Regions from separate parts of the Rhodopila sp. genome, predicted to be linked through region 2. Evidence: predicted binding sites of a transcription regulator. Region 2 holds the regulator's gene; the other holds the start of a gene.
The links. The regulator HrcA, encoded in region 2, represses chaperone genes, less so after heat shock. The targets are predictions, from matches to a motif close to GTTNGCACTCNCNNNNNGNGAGTGCNAAC.
Positions count from the first base shown of each region.

Region 1: groES (co-chaperone GroES) is a predicted target of HrcA. The motif match lies at 2,817-2,845, and genes of this name have one in related genera.

Region 1 is NZ_OZ255846.1:2,048,612-2,052,821, forward strand. It holds gene ACQY4T_RS10335 (ABC transporter ATP-binding protein) at 1-481, shown strand, start outside; gene groL (chaperonin GroEL) at 678-2,336, opposite strand; gene groES (co-chaperone GroES) at 2,399-2,713, opposite strand; gene ACQY4T_RS10350 (usg protein) at 3,037-3,297, shown strand; gene ACQY4T_RS10355 (hypothetical protein) at 3,294-3,497, opposite strand; gene ACQY4T_RS10360 (COX15/CtaA family protein) at 3,669-4,210, shown strand, end outside.
Region 2 is NZ_OZ255846.1:920,499-924,708, forward strand. It holds gene dnaK (molecular chaperone DnaK) at 1-420, opposite strand, end outside; gene ACQY4T_RS04870 (nucleotide exchange factor GrpE) at 792-1,451, opposite strand; gene hrcA (heat-inducible transcriptional repressor HrcA) at 1,716-2,813, opposite strand; gene ACQY4T_RS04880 (class I SAM-dependent methyltransferase) at 3,419-4,210, shown strand, end outside.

The DNA.
Region 1 (4,210 bases), 1.1 Mb from region 2:
CGAAGCCATGACGCTGGGTGACCGGCTGCTGATCCTGCATCAGGGCACGCCAGCACAACTGGCCACCCCGATGCAGGTGTTCGAGCGTCCCGCCGATACCTACGTCGCCGGTTTCGTCGGATCACCGACAATGAATTTTCTCCCCGCGCGACTGGTCCACGACGGCACCGCGGCGCAGCTCGACGCCGGTCCGCTGATCCCGCTGCAAGGCCGTCGCCCCGGTGATGCCGTCACCCTGGGCATTCGCCCCGAACACCTGACGCTGGGTGGTGGCGACTTGGCGCTTACGGTCAATCTGATTGAGCCGCTTGGTTCGGCGACCCTGGTGCATGGCCGGATGTTGGCTGATAACAGCGAAACGATCATCGTGAGCGTTCCCGGCGTCGTCGGACCAACCGAAACGATCTCGGTTTCTGTCCAGCGGGAACACGTTCATATCTTTGACCGGACAAACGGAAAGCGCATCGATCCGGTCAATTGATCGGCGACGGTCGTGGCCGATCGGGTTGCCCCATCTGCTCGCAAGTAATCCGCGCCCGCCACGCCCCGGACCGCCATCATCTTACCACCCGGCGACCTGGTTCGGTTTGTCGCGTTGCAGTCCGATGTTGGCGAAAGAAACGGGCCGCACCCTCCCAGGTGCGGCCCGCGTCGCCTAGCTTGCCGAACGATCCGGACTAGAAATCCATATCGCCCATGCCGCCCATGCCGCCCATTCCGCCACCACCACCCGGCGGCATCGCAGGACCCTTCTTCTCCGGCTTCTCGGCCACCATCGCCTCGGTCGTCACCAGCAGGCCCGCCACCGACGCGGCATCCTGCAACGCCGTGCGCACCACCTTGGTCGGGTCGATGATGCCGGCCTTCACCAGATCCTTGAACTCGCCGGTCTGCGCGTCGAAGCCGAAATTGTACTCGTCCTTCTCCAGCGTCTTGCCGGCGATCACCGCGCCGTCTTCACCGGCGTTCTCGGCAATCTGGCGCAGCGGAGTCTGGATCGCCTTGCGCACGATCTCGATCCCGAAGCGCTGGTCGTCGTTGTCGGCCTTGATCTTGCCCAGCACCAAGGATGCCCGAGCCAGCGCAACCCCGCCGCCCGGAACGATGCCTTCCTCGACCGCCGCCCGAGTCGCATGCAGGCTGTCGTCAACCCGGTCCTTGCGCTCCTTCACCTCGACCTCGGTGCTGCCGCCGACGCGGATCACCGCCACGCCGCCGGCCAGCTTGGCCAGCCGCTCCTGTAGCTTCTCGCGGTCGTAGTCCGAGGTGGTCTCCTCGATCTGCGCCCGGATCTGCCCGCAACGGCCCTGGATGTCGGCCTTCTTGCCGCCACCCTCGACGATCGTGGTGTTTTCCTTCTCGATCAGGATCTTCTTCGCCTTGCCGAGATCGGCCAGCTTCACGTTCTCCAGCTTGATGCCGAGGTCTTCGCTGATCACCGTGCCGCCGGTCAGGATCGCAATGTCCTCCAGCATCGCCTTGCGGCGATCACCGAAGCCAGGCGCCTTCACAGCCGCGATCTTCAATCCGCCGCGCAGCTTGTTCACCACCAGGGTCGCCAGCGCCTCGCCCTCGACGTCCTCGGCGATGATCACCAGCGGACGGCCGGACTGCACGATGCTCTCCAGCAGCGGCAGCATCGGCTGCAACCCGGACAGCTTCTTCTCGTGGATCAGGATATACGGCTGATCCATGTCGGCGATCATCTTCTCCGCATTGGTAATGAAATACGGAGACACATAGCCGCGGTCGAACTGCATCCCCTCGACCACGTCCAGTTCGGTCTGGATGCCCTTAGCCTCCTCGACGGTGATCACACCCTCGTTGCCGACCTTCTGCATCGCCTCGGAGATCATCTTGCCGATATCGGCCTCGCCGTTGGCCGAGATTGTTCCGACCTGCGCGGTCTCCGCCGGAGTGGTGATCTTGCGGGTGCGCTTCTTCAGCTCCTCGACCACCGCGGCGACCGCCTTGTCGATGCCGCGCTTCAGGTCCATCGGGTTCATCCCGGCGGCCACCGCTTTGGACCCTTCACGCACGATCGACTGCGCCAGCACCGTTGCGGTGGTGGTGCCGTCACCGGCGATGTCGTTAGTCTTGCTGGCCACCTCGCGCACCATCTGCGCGCCCATGTTCTCGAACTTGTCGGCCAGCTCGATCTCCTTGGCGACGGTCACGCCGTCCTTGGTGATCCGCGGCGCGCCGAAGCTCTTGTCCAGCACCACGTTGCGACCCTTCGGGCCCAGCGTGACCTTGACCGCGTCGGCCAGGATATCGACGCCACGCAGCATGCGCTGACGGGCCTCGCTGCCGAAGCGAACGTCCTTTGCAGCCATTGTTCGTATTCCCTTGTCTATCTGTCTTCGATCGTCCCAGCCGCCGCATCAAAGCCGCCGGATTACGCGGCCTTCCGCTTGCTGGCGGTCTCGGTGATGATGCCCATGATGTCGGACTCCTTCATGATCAGAAGCTCCTCACCATCCAGCTTCACCTCGGTGCCGGACCACTTGCCGAACAGGATCTTGTCGCCGGCCTTGACGTCCAGGGTCACCAGTTGCCCGGCTTCATTGCGCGCGCCGGGGCCAACCGCGATGATCTCGCCTTCCATCGGCTTTTCCTTCGCCGTGTCGGGGATTATAATTCCACCGGCGGTCTTTTCCTCGGCGGTCAGACGCCGGACCACGACCCGGTCATGCAGGGGACGGAAACTCATTTTATGACGCTCCTGAGTTCGTTCTCGATCAGTGATTGAACGGCAGTGATTGAACGGATCGCCACAACCGAACCACGGCCTCCGATGAGCGCCGCGTTAGATTGTTAGCACTCCCGGTCCGGGAGTGCCAGCGATCTAGCCCCACCCGGCCCGCAAGTCAAGCACTAGCAGCACTCTCGCGTATGGAGTGCTAAGCAGTTGAATTTGCTGTGCTTCCAGTTGCATGTTCCGCCGCCGTTGAGACATCATCCGGTAATCTGCATGGCTCGTCACGTTGCGACGCTCGCCGGCGACAGCGCGCTTGGTAGGAAAGCTGGAAACCCATGACCCTTGTTCGGCAGTTGCAAGACTATCGCCTGACCACCGCGGAAATCCTCTACCACCTGCCGGACCACCCGAACCTGCTGCAGACCTTCATCTGGCAGGATCTCGACATCGCTCCGCGCTATCCGGTGCTGCACAAATTCCTCGATTTCTGGATGCGCGAGATCGAGGGCAGCCTGCACTCGGTCCGGGTGGCATCCGCAAGCCTGGTCAAGCCGCCCACCGTGGCACACGCCAACGCTCTGCTGCGCCTGCATTAGCGACCACGGTCGGGCCCGGCCCCGGGATGGTCGGCCCCGGCCACCGCCGACGCCGGCCATTCGGCGTTCGACACCGATGCAGTCGCGGCCTGCACCAAGCCGACCTGGACCAAGGCGGCCTGGTCCAAGCCGGCCTGCATCAAGCCGGCCTGCATCAAGCCGGCCTGCATCGAGCCGGCCTGCATCGAGCCGGCCTGCACCAAGAGCCGGCCTGCACCAAGAGCCGGCCTGCACAAGGCCGGCCTGTGCCAAGCCGATCTGCGCCAAGCTGGCCTGTGCCAAGCCGACCTGCACCAAGCCGACCTGGACCAAGCATGACAAAACCACCCAAAGCGCTTTTGTAACCGCCCGGCCCACCCTATAGAAGGTGGATGCCCTTCGACGTGCACGATTACCCCGCCGCCGCACGCAGCGATCGCGCCGCCACGCGAAACAGCCGCCGGCTGGTCGCCATCTGGCTGTTCACCGTCGCCGCGATGATCATGGTCATGATCCTGCTCGGAGGCATCACCCGACTGACCGGTTCCGGCCTCTCGATCATGGAGTGGGCGCCGCTGATGGGCGCGCTGCCGCCGACCAGCAACGCGGAGTGGCACCGGCTGTTCGCGCTGTATCAGAAAATCCCGCAATACGCCCTGGTGAACCAGGGCTTCGGCCTCGCCGGTTTCAAACAGATCTTCTGGCTCGAGTGGACCCATCGTCTATGGGGCCGCTTGATCGGCGTGGTGTTCCTGCTGCCGATGCTTTGGCTCTGGGTCACCGCGCGGATCGAGCGTCGCCTGATGCCCCGTTTAGGCCTGCTGTTCCTGCTCGGCGGACTGCAAGGCGCGGTCGGATGGTTCATGGTCGCATCCGGCTTCCTGCCCGACTCGACCGCGGTCTCGCCGGGCCGCCTGGTGGTCCATCTGGCACT
Region 2 (4,210 bases):
GATCACCGCTTGCGCCACCGGCTCACCCAGATAGGCCTCGGCGGTCTCCTTCATCTTGCCAAGGATGAACGCGCTGATCTGGCTCGGCGAGTATTTCTGCGCCTTGGCCTCGACCGCGGCGTCACCGTTGTCGTTGCGGACGATGGTGTAGGGCACCATCCCCTTGTCCTTGGCCACCAGCGGATCGTCATAGCGCCGGCCCATCAACCGCTTGATCGCATACAGCGTATTGGTCGGGTTGGTCACCGCCTGGCGCTTGGCGGACTGGCCAACCAGCCGCTCGCTGCTATCGGTAAACGCCACCATGCTGGGCGTGGTACGCGCGCCCTCGGCGTTCTCGATCACCCGGACGTCCTTGCCTTCGAGGATCGCGACGCATGAATTGGTGGTACCAAGATCGATACCGATCACTTTACTCATTCTAATAAGCTCCTTTCAGCGGACAGCGGAGGCCCGAAGCACCGGCACTGCCCCTTGGCGAATATGACCGATGTATGAGATGCGGACCGCTGGGACAAGGGTTGCCGCCGATTTTTTCGTTCCAATTCGTCACAATACCCGATCCTGCCAAGGCTTTTGTCGGTATCCAGCCCTCGGTCACCCACACCCTTCCCCGCATCGAGACCGATCTCTGCATCACGACCGATCTCCGCGCCCCGACGTCCTTCGCTCCGACTCTGTCCGCGCCCGACCTTGCCCGCGCCCCAACTTTGCCCGCACAAGCGTCAAACTCTGCCGCGCCCCGGACTGTGCCCGCGCCCCAACTTTCCGGCGTCCAGGCGTCCGCCCGCTCAACCCTTCGCTGACCCGGCCAGCTCCTCGCTCGCCGCCTTGGCGACAACCACCATGGCCGGACGCAGCAGGCGTCCATTCAGCGTCCATGCCTTGGACCACGCCTGCAGCACCGTGCCAGGAGCCTGAGTGTCGCTCTCCTGCTCCGCCATCGCCTGATGCAAATTGGGGTCGAACGGCTGCCCCACCGGATCATCGCGCTTGATGCCGTTACGCTCCAGCGTACCCAGGAAACTGCGCTCGACCCCCTCCAGGCCCTCACGCACCTTGGCCACGATCGCCGGCTGGTCGTCCGACGGCGGCGGCAGGCTGTCGATGCCGCGCTTCAGGTTATCCGCCGCTTCCACCACGTCGGTGGCGAACTTCTGCACCGCGTACTGCCGAGTGTCGTCGACATCCTTGCGCGCCCGGCTGCGGACATTGGCATTTTCCGCCTCGGCCCGCATCCAGCGCTGCTTCATCTCCTCGACTTCCGCTTGCAGCGCGGCAATGCGATCGGTCGCCGCCTGCATCAATTGCTCCGTCGTCAGCGCCTCGTCTGAGGCCCCATCGCGGGCGTCATCCAACGCTGTGGACTCCGCCGCGTTGGTCAAGTCCTCGGGTCCGGCCGCGCTATGATCTGACATGCTGTCCTGGTGTGGCTGTTGATCGATGGTCATTCTACGCCTCGGCTAAAGCTTGATCTCGCGTTAGCCCCACCGTGTAATGGCCGGGCTCGGCCTAGTCATCCACGACTTCGCCATCGTCACCATCTTGGGGTCCCCAATCCAGCGGTCCCCGATCCAGGGGTCCTCGCTCCAGGGGTCCGGGTGCGCGGCAATGCTGTGGAAGGACGATCGGGCGCCCCATCAGTTAGGCGACGCGGTCGCCAAGAACAACCTGTTTCAGCGCGTTTGTTGCGATTTCATCAACGCTGGCCCGGCTCAGCCCAGCAATTGCCCGATCACCCGAGCGGTATAATCGACCACCGGGATGATCCGGCCGTAATTGATCCGGGTTGGCCCGATCACCCCGATGGCGCCGACGATCCGGCCGTTCTCGTTGCGCGCCGGCGCCACCACCATCGACACGCCCGAGGTGTTGAACACCCCACTTTCCGCGCCGATGAAGATCCGCACCCCGTCCGACTGCTCGGCCAGCTCCAGCAGCCGCAGCATGGTCTCCTGCGCCTCCAGCCGCTCGAACAGCGCCTGGATCGCGGTCAGCCGGTCGATCTGGGTCACATCCGACAGCAACCTGGCCTGGCCGCGCACGATCAGGCTGCCCGAGCGACCCTCGCCGGTCCAGGTAGCCAGCCCGGCCGCCACTACCAGCGTCGACAGAGTGTCCAGTTCGGTGCGGTTGGCCGCCATCTCGTCGGCCACCATGCGCCGCAACTCGGCCAGCGGCCGCCCCGACAGCTTGGCGTTCAAGTAGTTGCTGGCCTGCTGCAGCGCCGACGGCGGCAGCCCGGGCGGCGTCTCGATCACCCGGTTTTCCACCTGCCCGTCGCTGTTCACCAGCACCACCAGCGCCCGCCCCGACCCCAACGGCACGAACTCGATATGCTTTACCGCGCCTTCCGATTTCGGCGCCAGCACCAGCCCGGCGGCGGCCGATAGCCCCGACAGCAGCGAGCTGGCCTCGGCCAGCGTGTCCTCCAGGCTGCGCCCCGAGGCCGCCAGCGCCGCCGAGATCGACACCCGCTCATCCTCGGTCAGTTCGCCGAAGTTCAGCAATCCATCGACGAACAGCCGCAGCCCCGAATCGGTCGGCAGCCGCCCGGCCGAGGTGTGCGGCGCGAACAGCAGCCCAGCCTCGGTCAGGTCCGCCATCACGTTGCGGATGGTCGCCGGCGACAGGCTCATCGGCAGCCGCCGAGCCAGCGTGCGCGATCCCACCGGTTCGCCGGTGGCGACGTATTGTTCGACGATTTCCCGCAGCACCGCGGCCGACCGAGCGTCCAGCCCAGGTGGCAGCGGTGGCGTTGGCTGTGTCCGGCCGTGAAACCGCGGAAACCGGCTGGATGGCGGGACGGACATGTTCATTGCTTGCACTCCAACCTTTAATCTTACAAGCGACGTGGGGTGGCGTCCATGGCTTTAAGCAAACTATCCAGGCCATTGCGCTTGCCTCGAACGCACGATGCTGGGACCCCGGATGCGGACAAGATAGACTAAAGTTTTTGGACCAAGTTTTCTGCGTTACTCCTAATCGGCGTTCATCCCCGGTTCCCTTGGTCACGCTGCGTCCAGAGATCAGCGCCGACAGAAATCCAAATGCGATTACCCTGGCAAACCGCCTGCAAAATGGCAGTTGTAGCGACTGGGCGGCTGAGTTGCACGCGCACGGGAAACCTTCGCGCATTTCCATCCGAAGCGTCCCCAGATCGTGCAGCCAGAGGCAAGCTTACGCGTCTCACATCTGTTGTTTGTCCCGTCTTCGATCGCGGCTCCTTCCGGGCCATCGGAGCGCCGCCTCGAACCTTGCGACTCACACGGCTTGCCGACATCGATATGGACTGCGCACTGGCGGCCATAAGCGAAGTTCATTAATCTGGTCCCACTCGTCGAACGGCTCCATGTCTGGTTCGGCATGTCTGGTTCGGCCCTGCGAGCCGAAGTCGCATAGTCCCTGGGAGATTCGGATGACGATGGATACGGTCTGGGGTCTGATGACGACCGAACGCCTGAAAGGCATTTCACTGAATGACCTTGTCGGAGGAGGAGACGCCAAAGGGGTTGGGCAACTCTCTTGCGAAGTATTGTGGAAGCTTGGAGCCGTCGGTCGCGAATCTCGGGTTTTGGATATCGGCTGTGGTTGCGGTCGCACGGCGGCTGCTCTCGCCCCCTATCTCCTACCGACAGCCAGCTTCGTCGGCGTGGACATCATTCCTGGTTTAGTCAGTTTTTGCCGGCGCGAGATCACTTCACGCCATCCCAATTTCCAGTTCCATACGTTGCGGCAGGACAATCCGAAGTACTCCGAGTTCATCGATCACGATGCCAATATAGTGCTTTTGGAAGACATCGAGGATCTGGACCAGGACTTCGATTTGGTGACCGCCTTTTCGGTGTTCACACATCTCGATCGGGCAGCAACGGTTTCGATGCTGGACACAATCTGGAACCGCCTCAAGAACGAGGCCACCGCAGTATTGTCATTTTTTATACTTAACCCATTCTCCCGGGCGAGCGTTGCCTCGGCCCGCTCGAATTTGTTCAGAGGCGGCATGGATGTCAGCGCGAACGTCGTGATTGATACGTTCAATGGGCCGAACAGCGCCGTGGGATTCGATGAGTCGACGCTGCTCGATATGATCCTCGAAAGCAAGTTCCAGCGTCCTCAATCGATCCATTACGGAAACTGGAACTGCGCTCCTGGGCTGCATTATCAGGATCTGGTCGTGCTGAGAAAAGAGTTGCCTGTGCCAGCGGAT